DNA from 3 places in the Sporosarcina sp. FA15 genome. Region 3 is predicted to be linked to each of the others. Evidence: riboswitches for the same ligand, from Rfam matches in the RefSeq annotation. Region 3 holds a riboswitch; each other region holds the start of a gene.
The links. Region 3 has a riboswitch for S-adenosylmethionine ahead of ACP8HG_RS01675 (methionine ABC transporter ATP-binding protein). Riboswitches for the same ligand answer to the same signal wherever they lie in the genome.

Region 1: linked by a shared signal. The riboswitch ahead of metK (methionine adenosyltransferase) and the one ahead of ACP8HG_RS01675 (methionine ABC transporter ATP-binding protein) in region 3 are both predicted to bind S-adenosylmethionine.
Region 2: linked by a shared signal. The riboswitch ahead of ACP8HG_RS21810 (methionine ABC transporter ATP-binding protein) and the one ahead of ACP8HG_RS01675 (methionine ABC transporter ATP-binding protein) in region 3 are both predicted to bind S-adenosylmethionine.

Annotation. Positions count from the first base shown of each region.
Region 1 covers NZ_CP188818.1:19,454-30,523, forward strand. Annotated here, with positions in the region: gene ACP8HG_RS00175 (transposase) at 1-97, shown strand, start outside; gene ACP8HG_RS00180 (NUDIX domain-containing protein) at 144-605, shown strand; gene ACP8HG_RS00185 (alpha/beta hydrolase family protein) at 595-1,386, shown strand; gene pckA (phosphoenolpyruvate carboxykinase (ATP)) at 1,562-3,148, opposite strand; SAM riboswitch class I at 3,331-3,448, shown strand; gene metK (methionine adenosyltransferase) at 3,638-4,834, shown strand; gene ACP8HG_RS00200 (gamma carbonic anhydrase) at 5,137-5,649, opposite strand; gene ACP8HG_RS00205 (alpha/beta hydrolase) at 5,769-6,557, shown strand; gene ACP8HG_RS00210 (histidine phosphatase family protein) at 6,600-7,193, shown strand; gene ACP8HG_RS00215 (methyl-accepting chemotaxis protein) at 7,378-9,378, shown strand; gene ACP8HG_RS00220 (YusW family protein) at 10,076-10,513, shown strand; gene lepB (signal peptidase I) at 10,910-11,070, shown strand, end outside.
Region 2 covers NZ_CP188818.1:4,550,441-4,561,510, forward strand. Annotated here, with positions in the region: gene ACP8HG_RS21780 (acetyl-CoA C-acetyltransferase) at 1-1,043, shown strand, start outside; gene ACP8HG_RS21785 (acyl-CoA dehydrogenase family protein) at 1,322-3,109, shown strand; gene ACP8HG_RS21790 (arsenate reductase family protein) at 3,809-4,168, shown strand; gene gcvH (glycine cleavage system protein GcvH) at 4,244-4,627, shown strand; gene ACP8HG_RS21800 (toprim domain-containing protein) at 4,702-5,043, shown strand; gene ACP8HG_RS21805 (thioredoxin family protein) at 5,058-5,357, shown strand; SAM riboswitch class I at 5,412-5,517, shown strand; gene ACP8HG_RS21810 (methionine ABC transporter ATP-binding protein) at 5,742-6,767, shown strand; gene ACP8HG_RS21815 (methionine ABC transporter permease) at 6,760-7,428, shown strand; gene ACP8HG_RS21820 (MetQ/NlpA family ABC transporter substrate-binding protein) at 7,498-8,358, shown strand; gene ACP8HG_RS21825 (MetQ/NlpA family ABC transporter substrate-binding protein) at 8,433-9,269, shown strand; gene ACP8HG_RS21830 (dicarboxylate/amino acid:cation symporter) at 9,419-10,642, shown strand; gene sufC (Fe-S cluster assembly ATPase SufC) at 10,891-11,070, shown strand, end outside.
Region 3 covers NZ_CP188818.1:324,611-335,680, forward strand. Annotated here, with positions in the region: gene ACP8HG_RS01660 (uracil-DNA glycosylase) at 1-251, opposite strand, end outside; gene ACP8HG_RS01665 (GNAT family N-acetyltransferase) at 618-1,469, shown strand; gene ACP8HG_RS01670 (pyridoxal phosphate-dependent aminotransferase) at 1,763-2,932, opposite strand; SAM riboswitch class I at 3,434-3,544, shown strand; gene ACP8HG_RS01675 (methionine ABC transporter ATP-binding protein) at 3,650-4,663, shown strand; gene ACP8HG_RS01680 (methionine ABC transporter permease) at 4,653-5,324, shown strand; gene ACP8HG_RS01685 (MetQ/NlpA family ABC transporter substrate-binding protein) at 5,342-6,154, shown strand; gene pepF (oligoendopeptidase F) at 6,322-8,154, opposite strand; gene ACP8HG_RS01695 (hypothetical protein) at 8,265-8,570, opposite strand; gene ACP8HG_RS01700 (hypothetical protein) at 8,959-9,402, opposite strand; gene ACP8HG_RS01705 (AAA family ATPase) at 9,527-10,246, shown strand; gene ACP8HG_RS01710 (PaaI family thioesterase) at 10,304-10,786, shown strand.

The sequences.
Region 1 (11,070 bases), 310 kb from region 3:
CGTCGATCAACGTACGATGAAGATCTATGCGCTCATTCATGAATTTACAGATGATAAGTCGAAGCGATTTATCGAAAAGCTTCCGTATTTTCGTTGAAAGGATTGCTGTCCTTCGCTACACTGGTTGAAAGGACGTGAGTGCAATGCTTATTTTCAATGATGTTAATGGTGGTCGTGTTGAGCTGACTTTCGGAGAAAACCAATTTGGAATGCCAGCTCGGCATGTCCTTGTTATCCTCAAACATAATGGTAAATGGTTACTGACTCGACATTTAGTTCGAGGCGTTGAGTTTCCAGGTGGTAAAGCAGAGCATGGAGAAACGATCGAGGAGGCAGTTATACGCGAAACGATTGAAGAAACAGGTGTGAAAATTACGGATCTTGTGCAATTTGCAGAGTATGTCGTTCGAAGTAATAGTACATTTTGCAAAGCTGTATTCACAGGGAAAGTTGCGGAAATCGATGAGCATCCAGCCCTTTACGAAACAGAAGGAGCTATGTGGATGACTAATGAAGAGCTTGACCAGTGTGAAGAATTGAGTTTCCTTATGAAAAACACGGGCATGGAAACATTAAGAAAGTGGGTGGAAGAGCATGAGTCATGATGGTACGATTATTCATAGAAGGCCCTATCCGTCTCCAAATCCACATGTTTCGCTTGAAGAAATTACATATTTTTCAGATGGGTTAAAAGTGAAGGGACTCATGGCAGAACCAATTACAGAAGGGAACTACGAAGGCATCATCTATTTGCGAGGGGGCATGCAGCATATCGGTATGGTTCGTCCTGCCCGAATTGCACAGTTTGCTTCGCAAGGATTTGTTGTCTTCGCTCCTTATTATCGGGGGAACCGTGGAGGCGAGGGACGGGATGAGTTTGCTGGGGCCGATCGTCAGGATGCGGTGAATGCCGTTGATGTGCTGAAGCAAAATTCGAAGACAAACGTGGAAAAAATTCACTTGTTTGCATTTTCACGGGGCGGTATAATGGCTCTTTGGACAGCAATTTTACGTGAAGATATTACGTCGGTAGTTACATGGTCTGGCGTATCCGATATCGTATTTACATATAAAGAACGGAAAGATATGCGGCGGATGATGAAAAGAGTTATCGGCGGGACACCGAATAACATGCCGGATGAATACAGAAACCGTACGGCGCTGTTCCGCGTGGATGAAATTGATGCTCCCGTACTCATCATTCATGGCATGATCGACGAGAACGTGTCATTTCAACAAGCAGTTTTGCTGGAAAACGCACTGCGTGAACATAAAAAAGTATATGAGACATGGTATTTCCCTGAGTATACACACTTCATACCGCCTGTCATGAATGCACAACTTGTTCGCGATTTATGTGGTTGGATGAGAAGACAAGGGGAGTGAATGGTATTTTGAATAAAATGAAGTTGCAATTAGAAGTACGGGTTTGCAATTAAAACGCCAAATTTGCAATTAGACGAAATAAGTTGCAGTTACAACTCCATTTTTACAATTACAAATCCCAGGTACAAAAAAACAGTGTAGCACATTCAATGTGCTACACTGTTTAATTTGAAAATTATGCAATCGGTCCGCCTTTAAGCGTAATCTCTTCAGAAACCATACCGAATTTTTTAAAGTTTTCATGGAACATGTTTGCCAATTCATTTGCTTTTACATCGTATGCTTCGCCGTCTGCCCATGCATTGCGCGGGTTCAACACTTCTGTTGGAACACCTTCAATGAATGTAGGCATTTCGAGGCCGAATACGCCGTTAGTTTCTGTTTCAATGTTGTTCAATTCTCCAGCAAGAGCTGCCTGTACCATAGTGCGTGTGTATTTAAGATCCATACGTTTACCAACGCCGTAGACGCCGCCAGTCCAGCCTGTGTTAACAAGGAATACTTGTGCATCATGTTCATCAATTTTCTTCCCAAGCATTTCAGCGTATACTGTCGCTGGAAGTGGAAGGAAAGGTGAACCGAAGCACGTTGAGAACGTTGCTTCAGGTGATGTGATACCACGCTCAGTTCCGGCAAGCTTCGAAGTGAACCCGCTTAGGAAGTGATACATTGCTTGTTCTTTTGTTAACTTCGAGATTGGAGGTAGCACGCCAAACGCATCTGCCGTTAAGAATACAATCGTTTTCGGATGACCAGCAACAGAAGGGTCAACGATGTTATCAATTGCTTGGATAGGATAAGCTGCACGCGTGTTTTCAGTTAATGAACCATCATCGTAGTCAGGAATGCGTGTTTCCGGATCGACGACAACGTTTTCTAGTACGGAACCAAAACGAATTGCACCAAAAATTTCAGGTTCTTTTTCTTGTGATAAATTAATACATTTTGCATAGCAACCGCCTTCGATATTGAAGACACCAGTGTCAGACCAGCCATGCTCGTCATCGCCGATTAATTTACGGTTTGCATCTGCCGAAAGTGTTGTTTTACCTGTTCCAGAAAGACCGAAGAATAGGGCAACATCACCGTCTTCACCAACGTTTGCCGAACAGTGCATCGGCATAATTCCATTTTCAGGAAGTAAGTAGTTCATGATTGAGAAGATTGATTTTTTCATTTCGCCAGCGTATTCAGTTCCACCGATAAGAACAATACGTTTTTCCATTGATACGATAATGAATGTCTCTGAATTCGTACCATCGACCACAGGATCAGCTTTAAATGAAGGAGCCGAAACGATTGTAAATTGTGATTCATGTTGTACTAGTTCTTCTTCAGTTGGGCGGATGAACAAGTTGTGAACAAACAGGTTATGCCATGCAAATTCATTCACAACTTGAATGGATAGTCGTGAAGCTGGATCTGCGCCTGCAAAACCTTTGAAGACGAACAGTTCGTCTTTTGTTCTCAAATGAGTAATTACTTTATTATATAATGAATCGAAAATTTCAGAAGAGATTGGACGATTGACGTTGCCCCAATCGATTTTGTCTTTGGAGGACGCTTCCTCAACAATGTATTTGTCCTTAGGTGAACGACCTGTATATTTGCCTGTCTGAGCTGTAACCGCTCCGTCTGATGTCAATTGAGCTTCACCACGTGAAATCGCTTTTTCAACAAGTTGTGGAACTGAAAGTTGAACTTTTACATTTTTCCCAGAAAGAAGTTTGTTGAGGTCATCACTAATTTTCGCAGATATCATAAGTATGTACCGTCCTTTGCATATAGTCCCAATCAATTGGGTGTCATCACATTATTGAATTAGTATAACACATTAAGAATAATAATCTATACTAATTCAAACCTCAAGGATTTATACGCAAAATGGGTAAAAAGATTTGACATGCAACAAGATTTTTCGTAGCATATATAGTTGAACGGATACTCTTATCCCGAGCTGGTGGAGGGGTCAGGCCCTATGAAACCCGGCAACCTGCACAGACGTTTTGTCTGCGCGAAGGTGCCAAACCTGTAGCAAGGCACAGTCCTTGTATGATAAGAGTGAAAGGTGCTTATGAAATCATGCCTTTCCTCATGTATTATTACGTGAGCGAAGGGCTTTTTATATGATATCGCCCTTAATCCTCGTGTATAGAGCTCGCAATGGCTTGTAGTCTTTTCATTTAGAAAAGACTCTACATGGGACATATGAGTACCGTATCAATCTCGTAGGATATAAGGAGGAAATAACATGACAAATCGCCGACTATTTACTTCAGAATCGGTAACTGAAGGACACCCGGACAAAATGTGTGACCAAATTTCGGATGCTATTCTAGATGCTATATTGGCAGAAGATCCAAATGCACGTGTTGCATGTGAAACGACAATTACAACAGGACTTGTCCTCGTTGCAGGAGAAATTACGACGACAACATATGTCGATATCCCGAAAGTTGTGCGTGAAACTGTTAAAGAAATTGGTTATGTACGCGCGAAATACGGATTTGATTGGGAAACATCTGCAGTTTTGACTGCGATCGATGAACAATCAGCCGACATCGCTGCAGGCGTTGACCAGGCACTTGAAGCGCGTGAAGGTTCGATGACAGATGATGAACTTGAAGCAATTGGAGCTGGTGACCAAGGTTTGATGTTCGGTTACGCTTGTAATGAAACACCGGAACTGATGCCGTTACCAATTAGCCTAGCTCATAAATTATCATTCCGACTTGCACAAGTACGCAAAGATGAAACCCTTACGTATCTGCGTCCGGATGGAAAAACACAAGTGACTGTTGAATATGATGAAAACAATAAACCAGTACGCATCGATACAATTGTTATTTCAGCGCAACATCACCCTGAAATAACACTTGAGCAAATTCAGCGTGATATTAAAGAATTCGTCATAAACCCGGTTGTACCAACTGATTTAATCGATGAAGACACGAAGTACTTCATCAACCCAACTGGCCGCTTCGTAATAGGGGGACCTCAAGGAGATGCAGGTCTTACTGGCCGTAAAATCATCGTTGACACGTACGGTGGTTATGCGCGTCATGGCGGCGGTGCGTTTTCTGGGAAAGATGCGACGAAAGTGGACCGCTCGGCTTCATATGCGGCACGTTATGTTGCGAAGAACATTGTCGCTGCAGGACTTGCAGATCGATGTGAAGTGCAACTTGCTTATGCAATCGGTGTTGCACAACCTGTATCGATTTCTATCGATACATTTGGAACAGGCACAGTCGAGGAAAGTAAACTTGTTGAGCTTACGCGTGGACTGTTTGACCTTCGTCCAGCAGGCATCATCAAAATGCTTGATCTGCGCCGCCCAATTTATAAACAAACAGCTGCATACGGTCACTTCGGCCGTACAGACATTGATCTACCGTGGGAACAAACGGATAAAGCTGATGCATTGAAAGAGTTAGCAGGGAAATAATGTAGTGTAAACACTGAAAGGCAGGATTTCCCTGTTTTTTGGTGTTTTTTCTGTTTAGGATGTTTGATTTAGCGGGCGTCATAGAGTGTAGCGAATCTGTCGTACACTCTCATCACAGGAGCTATAAACAAATGATACAATTGTTATAAAGTGAAACCTGATCGGAGAGGAGAGAGCGTCGGGCTATGAGTTTAATAGGTTTGTTACTACTGGTTGGGGTTGTTGCGTTATTTGTGTTAATTGGTTTAGTAATCTTTTTATTTATAAAAAAATAAGAGCTGCCTTCAAAGGCAGCTCTTTTATTACTGTTGTAAACTCTTGTAATACTGCCCTTTTTCGGCATACTCCTGAACAATCCGTTCCATGTCCGCACGATCGTCGTCATTCAGCTCACGCACGACTTTTGCTGGCGACCCGAGTGCTAGCGTATTCGGGGGAATCTTCTTACCAGGCGGCACGAGACTGCCTGCGCCAATGAATGCCCCTTCGCCAATTTCAGCACCGTCCAAAACAATGGAACCCATACCGATAAGCGCTCCTTTTTTTACCGTACAACTATGTAACGTTACTTGGTGCCCAATTGTCACCTCATCTTCAAGAATAAGCGGAAACTTTGGGCTTTGATGAAGGCAGCATAAGTCTTGAATATTTACTTTACGTCCAATAATTGTTGGAGATACGTCACCCCGGATTACGGTATTAAACCAAATTGTCGATTCAGGACCAATTGTCACATCACCTGAAATCGTCGTGAAGTCGCCAATGAAAACGGACGGATCAATTACAGGCGTTTTTCCTTTATAAGGATAAATCATGATGCTCTCCTCTTTTCTTTAGGTAGTGTATAATTATCGTAACAAAGATTAGGTTTTTATTGTAGATAAATAGGGAAATATATAGATAAAAGAACTAGATAGATGAGGGGAAGATGACCATGTGGAAATGGGAAGCGGAAGGGCCACCAAAAGCTGTCGTGGCCATCGTCCATAATGTGTACGAACATCATAGTAGAAATGCATGGCTTATTCAGAAACTAAGAAACAGCGGTTTTCATGTCGTGACAGGAGATTTACCTGGACACGGGGCGGAAGGTGTCGGAAAAATTCACGATGAACAATTTGATGCCTACGCTAAATTTGTGGAAAAATTAATAGCGGTCGGTCTCGATGATAATTTACCTTTGTTCATTATTGGACATGGAATAGGTGCCACCTTCGTAATGCGTCTTTTACAGCGAAAGAAAATTGAATGCGCAGGGGCTGTTTTTAGTTCCCCATGGCTAGCATTGCGTCATCAGCCACCTAAATTTTCGAACGTATTGACAAAATTCTCGTCATCCATGAAATTGAATCATGAAATTGACATTGAGATGTTAACACGCAATAGTGATTTATATGAAGAAGCTAAGCAAGATGACTTTTATAACGATGAATTCACCGTAGCCTGGTATAAAGAGTTACAATCATTCATGAAATTGGTTGCGCAGAGCGAAAGAAGTGTTCATGATATCCCAGTGCTTATGCATATTGCGGAAGAGGATAAAATAACAGACATAGTGCTTGCTAAGAAATGGTTTATCCGACAGGAACTTTCTGAGTTTCAATATAAGCAATGGAAACGGCTGTACCATGACGTTTATCAGGAACCAGAGCGCGAGGAAGTATACTTATATACGGAATCATTTATGAATAATGTTCTAAGGTCGCTAGGGTATGTCGTATAGGGAATACTTGGAAATGGTTTGTGAGTAAATGTGAAGAGGGAGGTGTTTACGATTACGATAATTGGGTTTGTACGACATGGCGTTACCGCGTGGAATAAAGAAGGAAGGGCACAAGGAAGTACTGATGTCCCACTTGATGATGAAGGAATTGAGATGGCACACGGTGTAGCTCAAAGACTTTCTGGTGAACAATGGGATGTCATCTACACAAGTCCTTTAATTCGTGCTGCAAAAACAGCTGAAATCATCGCGGACAGTATGCCTGATATCCGTCTCTTATCGGACAATCGCTTGCGGGAATCAGGGGGTGGCCTGGTTGAAGGATTGACGGAAATGGAGCGAGTAAAAAAATGGGGGCACTCATGGAGACAGCTGGAACTCGGTTTCGAACCGCAGGAAGAAATTATTTCACGCGGACTTAATTTCATAGAGGAAATAAAAGAATTGCATCCAGATAAACGAATCTTAGTCGTCAGTCATGGAGGATTTATTGGTCGATTGATAAAAGAGCTTGTCCCTTACAAGGATTTAGCTATGGATCTGGAAAACACATCAGTCACTATTATTAAACTGCAAGAAGATCGAAACCTATGCGAGCTGTTTAATTGTACGAAACATTTACAACGTATTAAGTAAGCATTTAAAACGCCAGAGAATGGCGTTTTTTATTTTGCGTATATTTAATAAGTCGAAATACATTATATTATTTAAAATATTCTATCATTCTAGTGACTATTAGACTATAATCAAAAATATAGTCTAATGAGGTCAGAATTTATGAGTGAAGTATGTCGAATCAAAGTAGAAGGAGGTAAGTGAAATGAAATCGATTAAAGCAAAAATTATTGTCAGTGTAATAGCGTTATTTTTCATTATCCTTACGGTAGTAAACTTGTTCGTTAATCTTCAAATGCAAAAGCAAACGGAAAATGTACTTATAAATCAAAGTGAAGTTGCCGTGCAGGAGATGAGTCGATCGATTGAAAACAGTATGTTGCAATATGAAAAAACGCTATATTTGCTTACCGAAAATCCGGAAGTCACATCATTTATAGAGACGCAGTATGGCACTGGAAGTGATAGCGAATTAAGTCGAGGCATCGAAAAGGTCTTTAATGATTATATGGGACAAATGACGGATACGGATTTAATGTATTTTGGATTCGAAAACAAATATACCAAATTTGTTCCCCATCTCGTTATCGATGGATTTGATCCGACTAGCCGCGTATGGTATACAGCAGCTAGCGACCAACCAGACAAAGTTGTATGGTCGAATCCATATGTCGATGCAGCGTCAGGTGGATATGTTATTACGGCATCTAAAGCGATGAAACGAAACAATTCACTTGTTGGTGTTATTGGGGTAGACATTAGTTTGGGAAATATTACTGATAGTGTATCCAAAAGTGAATTTGGATTTGGAGGCTACCCATTCTTATTTGATAGAAATGATGGGGCAATCGTTCACCCTCATTTACTAACAGACAAAGAGGAATTGGCGGATTTATCTTATTTAACGGCATTATTTAACGAAGAAAAAACTAAGGGAATCGGACAATACAATGAAGATAAGAATGAAATGGTCGGCGTTTTTACCGAAGTCCCGCATTTCGGTTGGACAGTTGGTGCCGCGTTCAATCAAGATGCAATTGATGGTTCAGTTAGTCAAACTAGGAACTTAATCATCATAACTTTCATATTAGCAGGAATAGTAATGATTGTTGTTCTTTGGTTCTTAATATCAAGAATTGTTAGTCCTCTCGGTGAAATTCGTACAGCAATGGATAAGGTGACGGAAGGAAACCTTAACGCATACGCGGATGTGAAATCGAAGGATGAATTTGGTCAACTTGCAAACAATTTTAATGCTATGACTTCAAAAGTTCGTGATGTTATTACATTGGTTAACCTTTCTGTCGATGAAGTTCGTTTAGCGGCAGAAAGCTTAAGTGCATCCGCAGAAGAGACGAATGCCGTTAGTGAGCAGATGGCGGGGGCTATCGATGATATCGCATCAGGTGCAACGAAATCCGCACATGATACAGAAGATGTGACGCAAACAGTTGGCTATTTAAGCGAACAACTAATAGGGATTCAAGAAAAAGCGAGCATTATGACAGGCATTGCAATAGAAGCTGAAGAGGTCAACAAAAGTGGAGTCAGCCAAGTCAATCAGCTACAATTGTCGTTCGATGGCTGGAAGACAAATCTGCAATCGATGGCGGATGTCGTTGGAGATTTGGAAACGAAAGTTGGAGCAATCGGAATTGTCATGGAAACGATAACTCAAATTTCCACGCAGACGAACTTGTTGGCGCTTAATGCGAGCATTGAGGCAGCACGTGCTGGCGAACACGGTAAAGGCTTTGCGGTCGTTGCTGATGAAGTGAGGAAACTAGCTGAACAATCTGCACGAGCAACAGATGAAGTAAAAGCGACCGTTCAAGAACTTCAAAATGGCTCCCACCAAGTTTCGAGGCAAATGAGGGAAACGGGGGAGACATTTGAGGAACAAGGAAAAGTCGTGCTGGCTACACAAATGACGTTCGGAGACATTTCCAAACTCATGAATAAGCTTGAACAGTCCATCAGCAGTGTCTATGACGAAGTAAATAAGGTCGTTGAACATAAGGAGACGGTTATGGAGACAATTGAAACTATGGCGGCGACAGCTGAAGAAACAGCTGCGGCAAGTGAAGAAATTAGTGCATCGACGGACGAGCAGCTTCGGGCAATCCGTGAGGTAGCACAAGCCGCGGATACATTGGCGGGGTTAAGTGACAATCTGCACACCGCCATGAGCCATTTCAAAGTTTAATAACAATTAGCTGCCGGGAAATTGGAAGGTTTTTGTTTAGAGTTAAAATTAATCTTAATCATCTTGCGGTTCTGTCTTTGGACGGAGCCGCTTTACTAGTAGGCGGTATAACGGAATCGGTAAAATACTTAATGGTTTTGCTACTATAATCTTTGTACTATACAGTCGGCGCTTAACGAATAGAAGATTCTTCCAACAACGCTTTGTCGCTTTGTTATGGTCTCACGCAATAAGCCCGATAGTAGATTGCTGAGGAGGGATTGAACTGCATCCCTCTACTTCGTCTCACACTTGTTGCTCATTCGCTAAATTCGTTCGTAAAACTGGTGAGGTATACCACCTTGTTAATCTTAATATGTAGTGCAGATATTACTTTTAACTTTTTTGGATGCCTTCAATGACTATCACTAAATAGCAGGCGACCTCTATTTCAAACGATGTATATTTTTGGGTCCATAATGGTACCGACAGGATAAGGTATGCTATATTTATGTATAAGTATCAGTTTTTCTGTCGAACATTGTAAGACAGTTTCTGAGAATGCTAGGTTATATATGTATTCTTATTTATCCTTTCAACACCGTTTGTTCATGTACCCTACTAATCAGTGGATAATTCGTCTCAACGTGATAGGTGAACTTACTTGAAAAGATGAATTATGAAGCATGGATAATACATTGAAAAGGGGAATTATCTTTTGAACACTAAAAAACTTTCGTTATACGCTACAGCACTATTATCGACGGCACTTATATTAGGTGCGTGTACCGATAAAGAGATAGTAAAGAACGCTCCTACGAATGAGGAAATTCAGAGCGAGTTCGGTTTCCGTTCATTTGACTTAGATATAGATACAGTCAAGAAGAGAGATGCAATTGAAGCTTCATTTGACTTGGATATGTCCGAAACCGAAGCAGAATACAAGAACAAATTAAATAACATTAAGCTATCAGGAGATAAAGCTTATAGTGAATTGCAACCGATTTTTAAAGAGCTAGGTTTAACAACAGACATGTCGAGAGAAGAAGTAATAGAAAAGGTGTCCAAAGCATTTGGTGCAGAAGATTACGCGGAGTTTGATCTGGAAATTGAATTCACAGATGGAAGTGAGCAAGAATTTTCGGATATGAAATAATAAACTACCGGGAGAATTCTAGTTTTCGGGGTAAATAGTACGCAATATTCAAAGCGCCGAACCTCAAAAGTTCAGTGCTTTTTGTTTTTATCATATACAACTAGTATTAGCTTCTGCATTACTAGTTACTTTGCCTAACCAATAATTTTACGACCGGAATAAGTGGAAAAGTAACACGGAATTAAAGATATGAATGATTAAGTTTTATTGAATTGACGGAGACATTTTTTCACTTACCTAACATTGTGGTGAACGAAGCGCGATTGTTATAATAAGAATCTTTTAAGTTGGGCAGGAATTTATCATAAAGAATAGAATATAGAGCATAGTAGTCTATAAACGCATAGTACGTTATATGGTAAATAATATGAATTATATAGTAGACGGGGGTATTGTATGAAAGAAGGCGGCAAAAGTGAGCTCATTTCGTGGATACAATCAGTAGCAATTGCATTCGTCATTGCAATCGTCATACGCCAATTTTTATTTACACCAGTTGTCGTATCGGGTCAATCGATGCAGCCGACTTTTGAAAATGATAATAAAATTGTCATCTC
Region 2 (11,070 bases), 400 kb from region 3:
ATGATGGCCCAATTGATGACTTAATTATTGGTTGTGCGATGCCTGAAGCTGAACAAGGGATGAACGTTGCGCGAAATATTGGTGCACTTGCAGGTCTTCCTGATACGACGCCTGCAATTACGGTAAACCGATTCTGTTCATCAGGTCTTCAATCAATTGCTTATGCAGCTGAACGCATCATGCTCGGTCACTCGCAAGCAATTATTGCAGGCGGCGTCGAGTCAATGAGTATGGTACCGATGATGGGGAATACAATCCGACCGAATGCTCACTTAGCAGAAACGGCTCCACAATATTATATGGGAATGGGTCACACTGCTGAGCAAGTTGCAGTAAAATACGGTATCACGCGTGAAGAACAGGATGAATTTGCTGTGCTGTCTCACAAAAAAGCAGGTGCAGCGATTGCAGCTGGAAAATTCAATGATGAAATCGTGCCAGTCGAAGTCGTAAAGCGTTCTGTAGATGATAACGGAAAATATAGTGAGAAGAATTTCACATTTAAAATGGACGAAGGAGTCCGTCACGGAACAAGCGTAGAGGGATTAGCGAAATTGCGTCCGGCATTCTCCGTAACAGGTACTGTTACGGCAGGTAACTCGTCACAAACATCAGACGGAGCAGGCGCAGTACTTGTGATGGACCGCGAAGTGGCAGAAGCGCAAGGCTTGAAGCCAATCGCGAAATTCCTGTCATTTGCTGTAGGCGGCGTGCCACCTGAAGTGATGGGAATCGGCCCAATTGTAGCCATTCCAAAAGCACTTAAAATTGCAGGGCTTTCTATTGAGGATATCGATGTATGGGAGTTAAACGAAGCGTTCGCGTCTCAGTCACTTCAAGTTATCCGTCATCTAGGCCTTGATATAGATAAGGTGAATTTCAACGGCGGAGCAATCTCCCTCGGGCATCCACTCGGAGCAACAGGATCTATCTTAACAATTCGTATGATGAGTGAATTAAAACGTCAAGGTAAACAGTTCGGAGTCGTTACAATGTGTATCGGCGGCGGAATGGGCGCAGCCGGCGTGTTTGAGCTTTTGTAAACACTATATATTCGGCACCACTTATTTAGAATTAACTAGGTGATATACCTCACCAGTATAACGAACAATTCTAGCGAAGGAGCGACAAGTGTGAGCCGAAGCAATCAGACCGACAATGCTCTTCTGGCGGGCTTATTGCGTGAGGCCATCACCAAGCGACAAAGCGGTGTAGGAAGAACATTCTATTTATTAAGTGCTGACTATCTAGTAAACAAACCAGTGAATTTTATATTAATAGTGGACATATAAACCCTTAAGATTAAAAGGAGGAAACAACATTGACTGAATTAAAAACAAACGAACTGATTAAAGGTGGAGCTTTTCTAACGGAAGACATTGAAGCAAACCGTGTATTTACGCCTGAAGATTTTACTGATGAACAGAAAATGATTGCGAAAACAGCAGAAGACTACGTGAAAAATGAAGTTCAACCTGTTGTCGAAAATCTTGAAAACCATGAATTCGAGCACTCTGTAAGACTACTGAAAACTGCGGGGGATCTTGGACTTCTAGGAGCGGATGTACCAGAAGAATATGGTGGTCTTGGACTCGACAAAATTGCGTCTGCACTTATCTCTGAAAAGATGTCCGTAGCAGGCGGATTCTCGATTACTCATGGCGCACACGTTGGTATCGGAACCCTACCAATCGTACTTTTCGGAAATGAAGAACAAAAGAAAAAGTACTTGCCAAACTCTGTATCAGGTGACAAAATCTCTGCATATGCACTAACTGAGCCAGGCTCTGGTTCTGATGCATTGGGTGCGAAAACAAATGCGAAATTGAATGCTGCTGGAACACACTACATCTTAAATGGTGAAAAACAGTGGATTACGAACGCAGGATTTGCAGATATTTTTGTTGTTTACGCGAAAATCGATGGCGATAAGTTCTCTGCTTTTATTGTTGAAAAAGAATTCCCAGGTGTATCTGTCGGAGCCGAAGAGAAAAAGATGGGTATCAAATCTTCATCTACTCGTACGCTAATCTTACAAGACGCAGTAGTACCAGTTGAAAATTTGCTAGGTGAAATCGGTCGCGGGCATATTATTGCATTTAATATCTTGAATATCGGTCGCTACAAATTAGGAGTCGGCACAATGGGCGGATCTAAACGTGCGCTTGAGCTTGCAATTACTTATACAAATCAACGTCAACAGTTCAAAACACCAATTTCTTCATTCAACTTGACGAAACAAAAACTATCAACAATGGCATCTAAACTGTACGCGGCTGAAAGCTTGATTTACCGTACAGTTGGTTACTTTGAAGAGCGTCAAAGCCAGTTGAGTCTTGAAGAGCAAAAAGATGGTAAAGCAATTGCGGCAGCAATCGCAGAATACGCAATCGAATGTTCTATCAATAAAGTCGTGGGATCTGAGGTATTGGATTACATCGTTGACGAAGCAGTTCAGCTTCACGGCGGATACGGCTTCATGCAAGAATATGAAGTAGAGCGCATTTATCGTGATTCACGCATCAATCGTATTTTTGAAGGGACGAATGAAATCAACCGTCTGCTAGTACCAGGTACATTCCTGAAAAAAGCAATGAAGGGCGAATTGCCATTGCTTCAACAGGCGCAAGCACTTCAAGAAGAACTTCTTATGATGATGCCTGAAGAAATCGGTGACGAAGCACTTGCACAAGAAAAAGCACTTGTGAAAAATGCTAAGAAAATCGGTTTGCTTGCTGCTGGTCTTGCTGCACAACGTTTTGGCACGAAGCTTGAAGCAGAGCAAGAGGTACTTGTAAATATTGCAGATATCGCTAATAATGTTTTTGCGATGGAGTCTGCACTTCTACGTACAGAAAAAGCAATTGCACGCAGCGGAGAAGAAAAAGCGCAACAGAAAATCCTTTACACACAAATCTTCTGCCAAGAAGCATTTGAAGAGATTGAAAGAGATGCAAAAGAAACACTTCTTGCGGCTGTCGATGGTGATAATCAACGCATGATGATTTCAGCGCTGCGTAAATTGACTCGCTCGAATCCGTATAATATCATCGCTAAAAAACGCGAAGCTTCAGTTAAGCTAATCGAAGCGGAGAAGTATATCGTATAACACGTCTGTAGATTAAAATTACCTTGATCACACACTGGGCGTTACGTGTAGTTGTTTTTGTATCGCTTTGAATTGAACAATTTCAATACCATTATCGAGATGTATTGATAAGTAGGGATGCGACTCTGTCGCATCCCTACTTATTCTTTCGGTAATCGCATGGTTTTTGTTCATTTGCCGCTCTCGAAAGACATTGATACAAGAAGTGCCGAAGCTTTTTTGGACGAAAGAATGGCTAGCTTCTCACCTAAAGATAAGCGGTCAAAGATATAATTTTGACCGCTCAATCCTTCTCTATAGTATCTCCATATTTATTTTAAGGAAGTGTCAATTTCCTATAAGACATCACATAATCTTTGCAAAAGTAAGCAAAGAACGAAATGTACAACGTACGAGAGTGCCCGAAATTGCATCTTCGGGCACTTACAATCTCTATAGAAAGTCATCTTTTCTATTCTTTCAAAGCACCTGCCCCACGGTAATAATATCGTAATTAATTCGCCGAAAGCGGGCCGAAAATAGTAAAGGGTTATAGCGGTTTTCAAGCCCTGCTCGCTATCGTATTATGCAAGTCAATAATTAATCGAGAGACTTGATTGTTTAATGAAGTAAAATTACCGATCTCACTTTGACGTCCAGGTACCAATAGGCGCCAAGGTGTTTTTTCTGTTATAATGGCGAAAATGGAGGCGTTGCGGTATGGGATTAGTTTATTACGGTTATCCAAAGTGCGGGACATGCAGGAAAGCAAAAAAATGGCTTGAGACGAACAACTTGGACTTTCAGGAAGTGAACATAGCGGAAGCTCCTCCTTCAGTAGAAGAACTTGGCAAAATGATTGCGGCATCGGATTTGGAGTTGAAAAAGTTTTTCAACGTTAGTGGGACGAAATATAGAGAGCTAAACTTGAAAGACAAATTGCTCACAATGACAGATGAAGAGAAAATTAGCTTGCTGTCATCTGACGGTATGTTGATTAAGAGACCAATTGTCTTCGGTGATGGTAAGGTGACTGTCGGATTCAAGGAAGAAGAGTTCGACAAAGTATGGACTAACTGATTTCCTATCTTGTCTTTATTCGAGAAATATGACAGAATTGAAGAGAATGAAACTATTTATTTGGAGGGATACGGAATGAGCACACCAAAAGATCTGCGTTATTCTGAAGAGCATGAATGGGTAAAAGACGAAGGTGGTAACTACCGCATCGGTATTACTCACTTTGCACAATCTGAACTAGGCGATATCGTATTCGTTGAACTTCCATCTGTCGGAGATGACATCAAAGCGGACGAGCCTTTCGGAAGCGTTGAATCTGTTAAGACAGTATCAGAACTTTATGCACCAATCAGCGGAAAAGTAATTGAAGTGAATGAAGGACTTGAAGACAGCCCTGAATTTGTCAATGAATCACCGTATGAAAATGCATGGATGATCGTTGTTGAACCTTCAAATGTTTCTGAACTGGATGAACTTATGTCAGCTGAAGCGTATGAAAAAATGACTGTCGGAGAATAACTAAGACAAGGCGCCGGTACTTTTTCGGCGTTTTTTGCATCTTTATATAAAAAAGAGCGAAGGAGGGGCTTCTTGTGTCGGATGAAAGAGTAATTATCGTCGAGGGCGGTTCGGATAAGAAACGTTTGGCACGAATACTTGTTGAGCCTGTCGAAATTATTTGTACGAACGGCACAGTAAGTCCTTATCGGCTTGAAGAATTGCTTGCACCTTACGAAGAACATGAACTATTTGTCTTCGTTGATGCGGATGAAGATGGAGAAAAGACCCGTGTTTTATTCAAAAGAGAGTTCCCGGCAGCAATCCATTTGTACACAGAAAAGGTTTATCGGGAAGTGGAGACGACCCCATACAAAGTGTTGGCTACAATACTACAAGGTGCGGATTTTAAAATCAGACCGGAATTTCTAATTTAAAGGATGTAGAATTAATGGAAACTTGGACACGCGAACAATGGGAGATGGCTTTGAAAGAGTCTTCAGTGGCAGCGTTTTATTTATATACACCAATGTGTGGAACTTGTGCAGTCGCATCTAAAATGATGGAAGTTATTACCGTCATGAGACCGGGAATACCAATCGGGAAAGCAGATTTGAATTACGTACAAAATATTGCAATTGACTATGAAATCGAAAGCGTTCCTTGCCTTCTTATACAAAAGGATGGCGTTTTAACCCATAAAATTTATGCATTTCAATCAGTACCGTATCTACTTGAAGAAATAGATTGACAATAGATATGGAACTTTGATATACTTCGTCTTAACATTCAATTGAATAGGTCACTCTTATTAAGAGAGGTGGAGGGATAGTGCCCTGCGAAGCCCGGCAACCGTCACGTAAGTGAAATGGTGCCAAGTCACACAAAGCATACGCTTTGAAAGATGAGAGATTGGACAACGTTTATTTTCGATAACGTCAAGCCTTTCTGCCCGTCTGCAGGAAGGCTTTTTTGTATTGAAAAGCGGAAGGCGCCGCTCAGCCCCGACAGGCACAAGTCAGATTGCGAAGGGGGCGTACCTAAGCCACCACAGCGAACTGCCTTGTGACCCGAGGGGGTGGCGCCTGAAGCTAGACCAAATTAGTAACAAAACAATTTTTCTGAGGTGAAAAAAATGATTTATTTAACGGATATAAATAAACGATACGGTGAAGGGCCAGGCAGTATTTCAGCAGTCGAAAATGTATCGCTTGAAATTACTGACGGTGAGATTTTTGGAGTCATCGGCTATAGTGGGGCAGGAAAAAGTACGTTGATTCGACTACTGAACGGTCTTGAAATGCCAACGTCAGGTAGCGTTAAAATAGGAAGTCTAGAAATATCAGCAATTAAAGGGAAAGAGCTAAGGGAAGCACGACAAAAAGTGAGTATGATTTTCCAACACTTTAACTTACTGTGGTCTAGAACAGTGAAGGAGAATATCGCTTTCCCTCTTGAAATCGCGGGTGTACGAAAAGCCGAGCGTGATAAGAAAGTGGCGGAACTGATTGAATTAGTTGGTTTGGCTGGTCGCGAAAATGCATATCCATCCGAATTGTCTGGAGGTCAGAAACAGCGCGTAGGGATTGCTCGTGCGCTTGCAAACGACCCTGAAGTCCTTCTTTGTGACGAAGCGACTTCAGCCCTTGATCCAGAAACAACGGATTCAATACTAGACCTTCTAACAGGAATTAATGAACGACTTGGACTGACAATTGTGCTTATCACACATGAAATGCACGTTATCCGGAAAATTTGCCACAGAGTTGCAGTTATGGAGGCAGGGAAAGTTGTTGAGTTGGGAGATGTCCTGGATGTGTTCCAATCACCGAAGGAACCGATCACAAAGCGGTTTGTCTCTCAAGTGACGGAACCCGTGGAGGCGAAGCAGGCAATGGCGCATATTAAGGAAGAATTTCCTGCCGGCACGCTTATCAAGCTTGTATTTGTAGGGGAGCGGACAGAACAACCTGTCCTCGCAAGTCTTATTCGGAAATTCACTGTCGATGTGAATATCGTGCAGGGAAACATATCCCATACACATGGCGGGGCATACGGCACACTGATACTTCAGTTGCTTGGAGATTCCTCAATCATTGAGGAAGCAATTCAATACCTCAATGAAAATGATGTTCAGACGGAGGTGATCGGTAATGATTGAAAACCTTTTTCCGAATGTCGACTGGACTAAAATGTGGGAAGCAACAGTGGAAACACTCTATATGACTGCGGTTTCTACATTGTTCACTTTAGTTATTGGGTTAGGACTTGGAATTTTACTCTTCCTATCTAGTCCCGGTCAACTTTGGTCGAATAAGTTGGTCAATATTATATCAGGAGCATTCGTCAATATTTTTAGATCCATTCCGTTTATCATATTAATCATTTTACTTATTCCGTTTACGAAATTTCTTCTTGGTACAATCCGCGGACCGGATGCAGCGATGCCGGCACTTATTATTGGAGCGGCTCCGTTTTATGCAAGAATGGTGTTGATTGCATTACAGGAAATTGATAAAGGTGTAATTGAAGCTTCGAAGTCAATGGGAGCGAAAACGAGAACGATTATTTTTAAAGTTCTTATACCGGAATCGATGCCTGCACTTATTTCAGGAATTACTGTAACAGCGATTGCACTCGTCGGGTACACTGCTATGGCTGGGATTATCGGAGCAGGTGGACTTGGGACTCTTGCATACTTAGATGGATTCCAGCGTAGCCGGGAAGACGTTACACTTGCTGCAACAATCCTTATTTTAATTATCGTTTTCATCATTCAATTCATCGGGGATTTTGCGGTGAGGAAATTCGACAAGAGATAATAGTTAGTACAGTAATATCAGGCCTAGCCTGTAAATTATATAAAACATAGAAAAAGGGGAGAAAAAATCATGAAAAAGCTTTTAGGGGGAATAGTATTAGCAGTACTTGTATTGGCATTGGTAGCTTGCGGAGCGAAAAATGACAGCGATGATAAAAGTACAAGTGGGGAAGACAAAGCTGACAAAGAAACTGTTGAAGAAACGGAAATTGTCATTGGTGCATCTAACACACCGCACGCAATCATTTTAGAAAAGGCAGCACCGATATTGAAAGAAAAAGGAATTGAACTTGTCATTGAAACATACCAAGACTATATTTTGCCAAATAAAGATCTAGAATCAGGCGAATTGGATGCGAACTTCTTCCAGCACATTCCTTATTTAGATCAACAAGTAATTGACCACGGTTATAAGTTTGCGAATGCAGGAGCTATCCATATCGAACCGATGGCTGTTTACTCGACGAAATATAAATCAATTGATGAACTTCCAGACGGTGCAGTTATTATTTTTAGTAACTCAGTAGCTGAACATGGCCGTGTCCTATCTTTGTTAGAGTCGGCTGGGTTAATCAAATTGGCTGACGGAGTAGATAAAGTAACAGCTGAAGTGAAAGACATTGTTGACAACCCTAAAAATCTGGAATTTGATGCGAATTACGAACCATCACTTTTACCACAATTGTATAAAAATGATGAAGGCGATGCAGTAGTTATCAACGCAAACTATGCAATCGATGCAGGTTTGAATCCACTTGACGATTCTATCGCGATTGAAGAGACAGAGTCGCCATATGCAAACATCATCACAGTAAGAGAAGGCGATGAAAATACTGAAGCAATTAAGATTTTGGTTGACGTGTTGAAATCGAAAGAAATCCAAGACTTCATTCTCGAAGAGTGGGGCGGCGACGTCATTCCTGTGAAGTGATTTGATGATGAAAGTGGACAACTATCTTTACCCATCACCTAGATTGTCATCTTAGAAAAAAGGGAGATTATGAAATGAAGAAATTTCTAACAGGTGTTTTATTAGCAGTACTGATACTCGCGCTTGCAGCTTGCGGAACAAAAAACACTAGCGGCAGCAATAATGTAGGCGAAAAAGAAACAACTAAGATTGTTGTCGGAGCTTCCAATACACCGCATTCGATCATTCTAGAACAAGCAAAACCATTGTTGAAGGAAAAAGGTTATGACCTTCAAATCGAAACATATCAAGACTATGTGTTGCCGAATAAAGATCTTGAATCCAGCGAACTCGATGCAAACTACTTTCAGCATATTCCTTATCTCGAATTACAAATTGAAGATGCGGGATATGACTTTGTAAATGCAGGCGGCATTCATATTGAGCCAATCGGCGTTTATTCGAAAAAGTATAAATCACTTGATGAACTTCCAGATGGTGCGACGATTTTAATGAGTAGCTCTATTTCTGATCACGGACGAGTGCTTGCGATGCTTGAATCAAAAGGGCTTATCAAACTTGACGAAAGTATAGATAAAACAGCTGCTGAACTGAAAGATATCGTTGAAAACCCTAAAAACATCAAATTTGACGCAAACTATGAGCCGGGATTAATGCCGCAGCTTTACTCAAATGATGAAGGCGATGCATTGCTGATCAACTCGAACTTTGCAATCGATGCGGGTTTAAATCCGATTAAAGATTCTATTGCTATCGAAGACGCGGATTCACCTTATGTAAATATCATCGCTGTAAGAAAAGGTGATGAAGATAAAGATTCGATCAAAGCTTTGATTGAAGTATTGAAGTCAAAAGAAATTCAAGACTTTATTTTAAAAGAATGGGATGGCACAGTCGTTCCGGTAAAATAAGTATGAAGAAAACTCCGCCGAAGATTTTGAACTCGGTGGAGTTTTCTTTTTTCCAATAGATGTTAATCACAAATAGATGTTCCAATAGCAAAAATATTATGGTATTGTTGTCTCTTAAATACATATATTTATCATAGGGGGATATGGTTTTGAAGTTCAAAATTGGTCTAATATGGCGTATCGTTATTGCCATTGGATTAGCAATTGTACTCGGTGTACTTCTACCGAAGATACCGACAATCGGAGCAGCCTTTACGGACTGGTTTGTCAGTCTTGCCGCAACATTTAATATGATTTTTGGAGGTTTCCTGAACTTTATAGTGCCTCTAATCATTATTGCGTTCATCACGCCCGGAATCGCTAAGCTTGGCAAGGGATCTGGTAAGCTCCTTGGATTGGCAACAGCATTTGCATATATATCTACAATTGTAGCTGGTATTATTGCATATTTTTCGGCAACAGCATTATTGCCAGGATTTATCGGAAGTCTTGGAGACGGCAAGGTAGAAAAAGCAGGTCGAGCTGCCGCGGAATCCTTTTTTGAACTTGAAATGACACCGATTATGGGTGTTATGTCAGCGCTCCTTCTCGCATTCGTACTAGGTATAGGTATGGCATCCATTGGTAGTAAGGCAATGCTCTCTGTATTCGAGGAATTGAATGTTCTAATAGAAAAGGTGATTGCATTCGTTATCATTCCGCTGTTACCATTCCATATTTTCGGGATTTTTCTAAATATGACATATACCGGTGAAGTTGCGAAGGTTCTTTCCGTGTTTGCGCTGGTATTCGTTATGATTATCGTTCTTCATTTCATCATGCTAACGATTCAATATACGATTGCTGGTTCTCTTTCAAAACGCAATCCGTTTTTCTTGATGAAAACGATGGCACCTGCCTATTTCACTGCACTAGGGACACAATCGTCTGCAGCGACTATCCCGGTTACGTTAAGTCAAGCACGTAAAACAGGTGCGTCGGACAAGGTGACTGATTTCACGATTCCACTTTTCGCGACAATTCACCTATCGGGAAGTACAATCACACTTGTATCATGTTCAATCGGTGTCATGCTTATGAATGGAATGCCAGTTGAATTCAGTGATTATCTTCCATTCATCTTCATGCTAGGTGTTGCAATGATTGCAGCTCCTGGAGTCCCAGGAGGTGCAGTAGTAGCGGCAACTGGACTACTCGTTTCGATGCTAGGTTTTGATCAGACGATGGTTGCACTTATGATTGCACTTTATATGGCACAAGACAGCTTCGGAACAGCAACGAACGTCACAGGTGATGGCGCACTCGCTATTATCGTTGACAGATTCACGGATAGTGACGATACTAAAACAAATTTAGAGCCAGATCAATACTAATAATTCGAGTTTGAACCGGTACATTACGTGCCGGTTTTTTGAATTGTGTGGTTTCTCATTAAAACTGGATAATTGAAAATGAGCGAAGTCTAGAAGAATGTATGCATACAAGTCTTGAATTAAGGGCATTCCTTTCAAATGAAACGATTCTCAATGATTTGCAAGGCAATGCTTATTACGTTAAGATTAGAATGATACTAAATTGAGAATGGATATCCGTTCATCTTTAATATATTGGAGGTATTGGAATGGCTACTTTAGAAATTAAAGACCTTCACGTTGAAATTGAAGGCAAGGAAATATTGAAAGGCGTCGATTTGACGATTAATACAAATGAGATCCATGCAATCATGGGTCCAAATGGTACAGGTAAATCTACACTCGCGCAAGCGATTATGGGGCATCCCAAATATGTTGTGACATCTGGC
Region 3 (11,070 bases):
GTAAGCTGCTGTTCTAAATGCCTCATACAAATTTGACGTACTAATTCTTTGTCGTATGCTCGAACGGGCTTCCTTTTTAGTATAAAAGTGACATACAGATCATCTATTTTCAAGCCAGCTTCATTTGCAACTTCTTGTAGCGTTTGCCGCGTTCCACAAACAAATGACTCGGCTTCACGATCTTCACGTGCTCCGGGATTGTCAAGAATAATCATAATCGGGGCCGCTGGATTACCTTCACCCCATACCATCCGTGTCCCTTGTTCATAAAGGCCGCATTCCTGGCAATTTACAAGGTGATCAGGGGTTGGCTCCTCCAATAACATTTTTGGACAGAAGACAGGCATTATTTTCAGCTCACTTTGACGTTTATTTGCAAAAAAAAAAGAGGAAGCGCCTGTAACAGAAGAACGCAGCCTTAGTACAACACAACCTGTGGCAACATTCTAGGCCAATTTGCAGATTATCCCCAGGGAAGCTTTATAATTTCCAGTGCAATAAGGAGAGCTTTCCACTAACCAATGGATTTCAATCAGAGTCACAGCATATAGGTTAAATGTGGTAGAATTGTTATAATATTTCGATGTTTATTATTTTTATGTGAATGGGGTGTGGGGATGGAGTTTAGACGTTATCAAGATGTGCAAAAATTTGCATTGAAAGCTGAACCTGTTTTAGGTAAAAGGGAAGATGTATACAGTCTTTTTTTCGGTGTATTGCAGGCAATTAAAGCTGGCCGATACGAGAAGCCGTTTATGGCGACGATTGAAGAGGAGGGGCAGGTGCTAGCCTTATTTCAAATGACCTATCCACATCCGTTAAACCTAATTTTTACGGATGAAAGCCGTTTGGAAGAATGTATGGATTTGTTAATAAGAAACCTATTGGAACTTAAAATTGAAATTAGTTCCATCATAGGTTTAAAACCGTGGGCATTCCTCTTCAGTAAGAAATGGGAAGTGAAAACAAGTGTGTATCCTCAATTGATGATGGACCAGGGATTGTATCGATTAGATAATATAGATGAAACACTTGAACACAGTCCAGGCTCTTGGCGTTTGGCAAATACGGATGATTGTTCACTCATTGAGATGTGGTTCAACTTGTTTGAGGAAGATGCAGGACTTCCGCTAACAGCAGTGGAAGATGTGAAAAGTCGAGTTGCATCATTTGTAGCCGAACAGGAAGTATTTTTGTGGGAGGATAATGGCAAAGTAGTTTCCATGATGAAAAAAGCCCGACCGACAAATCATGGCGTAACTGTCTCCCTTGTATTTACACCAAAGGAAGAGCGAAAGAAAGGCTACGCGCGGACGATGGTAGCAGCTGGAACAAAGGAACTTCTAAAAAAATATGATTTTTGTGTGCTTTACACTGATTTGATGAATCCGACAGCAAATAAAATCTACCAAGAGATCGGCTACAAGAGAATTGCAGATTCTATACAGATTGGATTTAGCTTGAAATGAAAAAGGTGTGATCTTTATAGGAAATCTGAATCACATAGTTGATCGAAATTTATATGAAAATATCTGATATGGGAAAAATTAATTCCGAAACTAGAAGATAAATATGACACAAACAATCACAATAACTAGCTGGAAAGTACAGAGAAGAAGGCGTGGCTGGATCCATCATGTGATAAGTCCAAATGATATTCGCTCTTTTCAATGTTTCTAACGAACTAAGAATATTTCATGTCAAAAAAGCCAAGAATAGAAAACTCCTGGCTTTTTTGATATGAAATTCAAATTAAATTATTTTATCGTGAAAAAATATCGAGTTTTTCAATTCGTGCAACTGCTTCTTTTAAACGGTCTTCACTTTCCAATAAGCCAACACGTATATATCCTTCACCATACCTTCCAAAAGCATGGCCCGGTGCTACGGCAATGTCTGCTTTGTCTAATAGTAACTTGGTGAATGATTCGCTTGTATATCCTTCTGGTACAGGTAACCAAGCGAAGAAAGATGCAGCGGGCGCGATGACATCCCAACCGATTCGTTTACATTCGGAAATTAAGACATTCCGGCGGCTTTCGTAAAGTGAAACGAGCTCATCCACACAATCCTGGCTTCCCGATAATGCCTCTGTTGCTGCGCGCTGAATTGCTGGGAATATATCTATGAATAAATGATCCTGCAATAAGCTGATTGCTTCGATAATATCGGCATTACCGATGGCAAAACCGACCCGCCATCCCGCCATATTATACGTTTTTGACAATGTGTACATTTCAATTCCAACTTCTTTTGCACCTTCTGCTTGCAGGAAACTGACAGGTTTCGCACCGTCAAAACCGATTCCACCATAGGCAAAGTCATGCAAAATTGCAATATCATTGTCTTTTGCCAAAGCAATCGTTTCTTCGAAAAATGGAAGTGTGGCTGTTGCGCTTGTTGGGTTATTTGGATAGTTCAAATACATTAATTTTGCTTGCTTCTTTTGTTCATCGGAAAGAGCAGAGTAATCAGGTAAAAAATCGTTTTCTGCAAGTAATGGCATTAAATCGTATTTAATATTGGCTAAGCTTACACTCGATAAATAATCGGGATATCCCGGATCCGGCAATAAAAGTAATTCATCTTCGTTCATAATCGCGAGGGGTAACTCGACCAATCCAGGTTTTGTTCCAAATAGAATCGCTACCTCTGTTTTAGGATCAATATGAACATCGTATTCTCGTTTATAAAAGTCAGCAACAGCCTGTTTTAATTCGGCAGTCCCTCTGAAAGGGGAGTATCCATGTGTTGTTGGATCTTCGACTGCTTCTTGGAGTGCTTTTATAATATGTGGAGGTGTCGGTTGATCGGGATTTCCACGCCCCAAGTTAATAACGTCGCGTCCTTCAGAAAGTGCTTCTTGTACGTTTCGAACAAGTGATGCGAAAAAGTGCGGTGGTAGGTTCTTGAGTCGATTTGATAGTGCCATGTAATAACCTCTCTTCTATGTAATCCAATCTTTAGTGTAAAAGAGTAAGATAGTATAAGTTTTTCACTTGGAGCAGTATCTAGACTCCAGCGCTTGTCGGGTCTACCAAGGCGCTTGCGCTTTTCTTATTGTCTAGCTCCAGGAGCCAGCCGCTCGGAGGCCCACAGGAAGTGGGTCACCTAGCCATTGCCGCAGGACGCGGCGTACTTAGGCTAGGTTCCTTGAAAGCAATCCAGCTATGTGGCAAAGAGCGCCACGTCGTGCCTGCAAGGATGCAGGTATGCAGTCGTTGCGACAGGACGTCGCGCTCTTAGACTGCCTTCCCCTGGATCGACTTATGCCTGTCGCGTCTAGACGGCGCCTTCCGCTTTTCTTATTGTCAGTATACATGGAATGAAATGAAAATGATAATAAATTGTTATATATCAGAACATATTATGTTGACAATCTTATTGAGACATACTAATATGAAACTTATCAATCAAAATAATTACATAATGGTACTTATCAAGAGAGACTGAGGGATAGGCCCGATGACGTCCAGCAACCCCTTGCGTAATGTAAGGAAGGTGCTAACTCCTACAGAGTGAATTTCATTCTGAAAGATGAGCTGAAACCTTTTTATTTTCGGTGCTTCTTTCATATATGAGAGAAGCATTTTTATATGGTCAGACATCTGAGATTTCGTACTTCTATTTATAGAAAGAGGAGAATTGCATGATTCAAATTCAAAACGTATCAAAAGTATACAAAACAAAAGAGAGAATCGTGACTGGTGTTGATAATGTCTCACTCGACATTAACACAGGAGAAATTTTCGGAATCGTAGGTTACTCAGGTGCAGGGAAGAGTTCTCTTATCCGTTGTCTAAATTTGTTGGAAAAACCAACGAGCGGAACGATCTTAGTAGATGGATTAAATTTGATGAAGTTACGGGGGAATAATCTCCGTCAGGCACGTCTGAAAATAGGAATGATTTTTCAACACTTTTATTTAATCAGCCAAAAGACAGTATATGAAAATATAGCATTTGCTTTACGGGCAGCCAAAACGCCTGCCAATAAAATAAACGCTCGGGTAACGGACTTACTAGAAATGGTTGGCCTCTCGGATAAACGGGATGTTTATCCTGCGCAGCTGAGTGGTGGCCAGAAGCAGCGGGTAGGTATTGCCCGAGCACTAGCGAATAATCCTTCAGTGTTACTGTGTGATGAAGCAACATCTGCATTAGATCCAAATACGACGCTATCTATTTTAAGGCTGTTGAAGAAAATAAATAAAGAATTACAGATTACAATCGTTCTAATAACACACGAGATGAATGTCGTGAAAGAAATTTGTGATCGCATGGCAATTATGCAAGATGGAAAAGTGATTGAAGAAGGACAAGTATATGATATATTTTCAGATCCTCAAGAAGAATTGACGAAAGAATTTATTAGTAGTGTTGTGTCATTTGATGTGCCGTCAATAATTTTGAGCAAGTGCACGGGCAAACTGGTCAAAGTCATGTTTAAAGGTGATGTCGCAGGCGATGGAATTATCTCAGATACTGTGCAGCAATTTACTATACAAGGTAATTTCCTACACGGCTCCATTGAATATATTCAAGAAAGGCCACTCGGTACTTTCCTGATGGAACTAAAAGGCGAGGATGACGAAATAGAAAAGGCAATTGCCTATATGTCATCACGAGCTGCTCAAGTGGAGGTAATTGACAATGGGAATTGATTTACAACACGTTATAGAGTTAATGCCTGATATTACAAAAGCATTTGGGGAAACACTTTATATGATAAGTATTTCTCTCGTTATCGCACTTGTTATTGGGCTTCCGCTAGGGATTTTGCTGTTCACTACCGATAAAGGCTTATTTTTAGAAAATCGGGCATTGAACTCAGTTATTGGCTTTATCGTCAATATGGTCCGTTCTGTGCCGTTTATTATTTTACTCGTCGCGTTAATCCCTTTAACGATTTTAATAGTAGGTACTCCGATTGGCCCTGGGGCTGCTAGTGTTTCATTATCTGCGGCAGCAATCCCTTTTTTCGCAAGAATTGTGGAGACTTCACTAAGAGAGATTGATAAAGGTGTTATCGAAGCTGCAATCGCTGTTGGTGCAACTCCGTGGATGATTATCAAAGATGTACTATTGCCTGAAGCAAAAACAAGTATTATTCAAGGCGTGACACTTACAGTAATTAGTTTAGTCGCCTATTCAGCAATGGCTGGTGTTGTTGGTGGTGGCGGAATCGGGGATTTAGCAATTCGATTCGGCTACTATCGTTACGACAATACAATAATGGTAGTGACCGTGGTGATATTAATACTATTTGTACAAGTAATTCAGTTTGCAGGAGATCGGATTTCAAAAGTAATTGATAAACGATGATGGGGAGAGAGAAAATTATGAAAAAGTTTCTATTAGTTGTATTAGTACTTGTAGTTGGAACCGCACTAGCTGCTTGTGGTGGCAAAGAAAAAGCTTCGGATGACAAATCTGTGAAAATTGGTGCAACCGCTGGACCATATAGTGATATGTTGAAAAAGGCGATTATTCCTGGACTTGAAGAAAAGGGATATAAAGTTGAACTAATTGAGTTTAGTGATTATATTCAGCCGAACAATGCACTGGCAAGTGGCGATATTGATGCAAACCTGTTCCAAAACACGACTTATTTAGAAAATGTCGTTAAAGAAACGGAAGCTGAATTATCACCACTTATTATCGTACCAACAGCTCCAATGGGCATTTATTCGAATAAATTCAAGACAATTGAAGCTATTGAGGATGGAGCAAAAGTTACCATTCCAAACGATCCTGTTAATGGAGCCCGCGCCCTTTTAGTGTTACAGGATGAAGGTCTAATTGAATTAGATCCAAATGCAGAAGTGCTAAAAGTATCTGAAAAAGATGTAACAATGAATAAGAAGAACTTGGTGTTTCAGCCAATCGAAGCGGGTCAGCTTCCACGTTCAGTTGACGGTACTGATTTAGCGGCAGTTCCTGGAAACTTTGCCTTGGCTGCAAGTATGAATTTATTAGATGCGCTAGCACTAGAGGACATGCTTGATATATACAGAAACGTAGTTGCTGTAAAAACGGAAAACATTGATAAGCAATTTGCTAAAGATATTATTGAAATAGTAGAATCAGCAGAATTTGAAAAAGTAATTGATTCAGATTTTGAAGGCTTTGGTAAACCAGAGTGGATGAAGTAAAATCTAATTAACAACGTCAAAAAGCTGACGAGACCATTACGGTTTCGTCAGCTTTTTTGTTCTTCCTGCCTAGGAAATTATAAAATCTTGTACAGTGGATAACCTGCGAAAGCTGATATTTCACGTCTAGACTCAAGCGCCTCTGAACAGGCATTTGCGCTTTTGTTTTATTGTGAAACGTTAGCCGTTTCGTTTGCCTCAATTTCTTCCGTCAACACAACTAGCTGATCAATCAAATCACCGATATAAGCGATTGTGTCACGCAATGGTTTTTCTGTTGTAATATCGACACCTGCCATTTTTGACAGTTCAGCAGGGGATTTTGTACCACCAGCTTTCAATACTTCGAGCCATTCATCGACAGCAGGCTGACCTTCTTCAAGGACACGTTTAGATACTTGAGTGGAGATTGTGAGTCCAGCACTGTATGTGTATGGATACAAGCCCATGTAGTAGTGTGGCTGACGCATCCATGTAAGTTCCGCGCCTTCATTAATCTCCACATCATCTCCCCAGAACTCTTCAAGCACGCCGCGTTTCAAGTTGTTCAATACACCGGCGTTGACACTTCCGCCTGCGTCAATGCGTTCATAGACTTTTCGTTGGTAGGCAGCTTCTAGTAAGTGCGTTACAAAGTTATGGTAGTACGTGCGTGCAACGATTGATGAAATAACCCAACGCTTGAATTTCGGATCATTTGAGTTTTCTAATAGGTGGTTAGCCACGAGCATTTCATTCATCGTCGAAGGTGCTTCGATGAAATATAGTGATGGGCGTGCATTGAATACGTTTTGCTCTCGATTTGCATTGTAGAAATGACCCGCATGCCCTAATTCATGAGCTAAGACGAATACATCATTCATACTACCTGTCCATGAAATAAGGATATATGGATGGTTGCCATAAGGGCTGGAACAGAATGCTCCTGTTGATTTACCTTTGTTTTGAGCGAAATCAATCCATCGTTCTTTGTATGAACGATCCACCATCTCCATGTAATCAGTACCCATTATAGCAAGGGCATCATCAATATATTTCTTCGATTCATCTACGGTGATTTTTGGTTCGTATGTTGGATCAAGCGAGATTTTCAAGTCGGCAAACGTCATTTTATCAAGTCCATGGACTTTTTGCAGAAGTTTCGCGTACTTCCGCATGTGAGGTGCAAGTTCTTTTGTGATTAAATCAATTTGACGGTCATACATGGACTTATCGACTTCTTGGGTGAACAATAAGTAATCGAAAATCGAATTATACCCTCTTAGGTCAGCTGTTGTTTTTTCCGTTTGTAAATGCATGTCATATGTTTTTGCAGTTGTATGTTGATAGTCTTTTAACTTAGCTGAGAATGCATCGAATGCAGCACGGCGTTTGGCGGTATCCGTTTCGCCCTCCCAGTCACCTTCGAAGGACACATAGCTTAACGGATAACTTTTCCCGTCGACTTCGAAATCATCAAATGCCATATCCACCATTTTTGTCGTGTTATACAAGCCATATGGCCCGGCGAATGTGGAAGAGAAGGCAGCTAAAGTTTTCTCAACTTCAGGATGCAATTGGTACTCTTTTTTGCGAATCAATTTCTCCAAGTAATTTTTAAAATCACCTGACTGTTTCATTGCATCTTCCAAAACATCAATGGGTAATTCAGAAAGTTGACTGTTGACAAATGATAGTTTGCTGTTTATTTTTGCGGCAGTGGAACCAAACTTGCTTGAGCGCATTTGTGCTTCGTCATCCGTTTGGTCTGTACTTGATGACAAACTCGTATACGTGCCAACAGGAACCACTTTTTCATAAACAGCCGCAAAGCCTTCCAATGCCTCTATTACTGATTTAGCATCTCTAATGTTGCCATTGAATTTTTCGGCAAATGCATCGACTTCTTTTACCAATTCAATTATCGCAGCATCATATTCCTCTTCTGTTTTGAAAAGGTCTTGCAGATTCCATGTTTCTTCTGTCTTTACTTCTGAACGCAGCGGCATACTCTTTACCAATCTAATCTCTCCCTTTTATTACGGATGTCGAACTAAATAATAGTATATAGTAGAATAGGGTAAAAGTAAAAAAACAAATCCCTTTTTTGACAACTTTCAGATAGTATGTGTTATTTTTGCTTTTTTGAAAGACGTTCGATTTCATCTGTTAGGATAAAAGCAAGATCATCATTGCCGAAAAGTTGTAGGACATCCAGCATTGTTTCGTTATCAATGTCGATTTCTTCTTCAAATTTAGCTTCCTCAACTATTTTCTTCATTGTCTCATTTTCTTGTTGGTCTGGGTGTGCACGGCTATATAACTCATGCGGGTTCACTTCATTATTAGCACACCATTGTACAAACAACCGAATCATTAGCTGCTCATCTTGTTGATATTTTTGAATGACTTGTTCATCGATGCTTTTAAATTCCATGTTAGTTAGCTCCTTTTAAGTACAGTTCTTATAAGTATATACGAAGTGTGAAACTTCAATGGGATATAGACGTAAGTATAAATACGAATCAGTGAATTATTTATGAATATCAGTCTATATATGTTGAAATAATGAAAGAACTAATTATCAATGGTATTGTGTTACTTATCTCAGGGTGGCTGGCGGAGCAATTTCTGAATATAAAAAAGAAGACAAATACTATGGACGATTGCTCCAAAAGTTATCAATTTTCCGGGTTGATCCACTTAAATATACGCATAAGAAAAGCGCTGGAGTCTAAACAATGGTCTAAGTGAAAGACTTGTACTTTCTTGTTTTTAAAAAAGGACAAGAATAGATGACTATCTTGCCCCAGGCATTGGATAGGTTAAATTTTATTACTGATGAAAAACTGAACAATCCAATCTACGTCTAGTGGACCGTCAACGACTTCGTAATAGAGCGAAGAGTTTTGGATAATTAGATCTTCATTTACAATAATGCTAAAGTTGTCTCCATTATTATCTGTTAAATTAATAATGAACTGATTGATATTATCAATCTTGTTGATTTTTTCGGGTTTTAATTTTCGGACATGGTAATCTTGAAGGAATTCAAGTAAGCCTTCAATTTCAGATTCATCATTAATATTCCAAATCTTTGGGGCGGCACCTGAAAGTGATGGCTCCGAAAAAGTCATTACACTAAAATGGGAATCCGGAGTGCCAAGAACCTTCGCAACCTCTTTCTTATCATAGCCCAGGAAAACTTGGATCATCGCATATGTGCCCATGATCATAATCGCAATCAATAATACTGCCCTTATTTTCATTTACTATTCCTCCTGTAATTCATTTCTTTAGTATACGCGGATGAAGATGTTGGGGATCAAGCTTGTACCTTAGTAATCTATGCAGAATTATACAGAGAAATTTATAGAAAGGGGACATAATCAAATGTTTTTGAAAAAAATAACACTTCTTCAAAAAGAGTCGCAATCAAAGGAGGAGTATCCATTTTCTATTCCTTCAATTCAATCGCTAACGGAATTGGATTTAACGAATAGTGTTACATTTTTTGTGGGGGAAAATGGTTCAGGGAAATCGACACTGCTAGAGGGGATTGCGGATTTATGCGGGTTTAATGCGGCAGGTGGAGGGAGGAATAATACATATGAAGTAGATGCGTCTGAAAGTGCATTAAGTGATTATCTTCGCTTGTCATGGATGCCGAAAGTGACGAACGGATTCTTTTTACGGGCTGAATCTTTTTATCATTTTGCTTCCCATATCGATGGGTTAGGCCCTGCCGCTCTTAATAGCTATGGAGGGAAATCATTGCATGAACAGTCCCATGGTGAATCATTTCTGTCATTATTTTTAAATCGATTCAATGGAAAGGCGATTTACTTACTCGATGAGCCGGAAGCTGCATTGTCACCGCAAAGGCAGCTGTCGTTTCTACGTATTATGCATGATCTTGTCCAGGAAGAAAATTGTCAGTTCATCATTGCAACACATTCGCCTATAATTTTAGGCTATCCCGATGCGACAATTTTGAGTTTTGATGATGGAGATATAAAGGAAACTGAATATGAAATGACAGAGCATTATCAGATTACAAAATATTTCCTTGATCATCGAGAAAAGTTTCTAAAAGATATTTTAGAGGATTAATGGATTGTCAGAATGTTATAATGACTATGTTGGAAAGTGGAATGGGGGAAAAGTGATATGACTAACGAAGTAGTACACGCAATTCAAGATGACTATCCGGATGATTTCGCTTGGTGTTTCGGTTGTGGGCGCTTAAATGAAGATGGTTATCATTTCCGAACGGGCTGGCAAGGGGAAGAGTCGGTAACGTATTATGAACCATCATCGAAGCATATTGCAATTCCAGGATTTGTTTATGGAGGGTTGATTGCATCGTTTGTTGATTGTCATGGGACGGGATCGGCTGCACTTACACTGCACCGGAAAAACGGGCATGAGCCAGGCAGTGGAGAAGAACCTCCGCGTTTCGTCACAGCGTCATTGAACGTGAATTATATGAAACCAACTAAGCAAGGAACATTGTTAAAAGCGGTGGGGAAGGTGGAAGAAATTCATCCGAAGAAATTTAAGGTGTCTGTTGAAGTATTTGCAGACGACACAGTTGTAGCAACAGGGGAAGTTGTTGCTGTTGTCATGCCAGCAACATTTGCTGCTAACTAATGGAATAGCGAAATGTGGAGAGCTGATTGCCGCGTGCAGTCAGCTTTTTGGATTTGAAAAATAGAAAGTCATTGTCAAATATATGTGTGGTGGGGAATCAAATTATACCATCAAAGAAGAACTTGAATTCTCATCCCATAAAACAGTTAGAAATGAAATGGAGATTTTTAAGTTGCGCAAGAGCAGCTTTGAAAGTGAAAATATCTAATCATATATAGGACGGCACAACGATTAAATTCGTTGTGTCGCTCTTTGCTTTTCTTATTGTCATGTTGGCACAACGA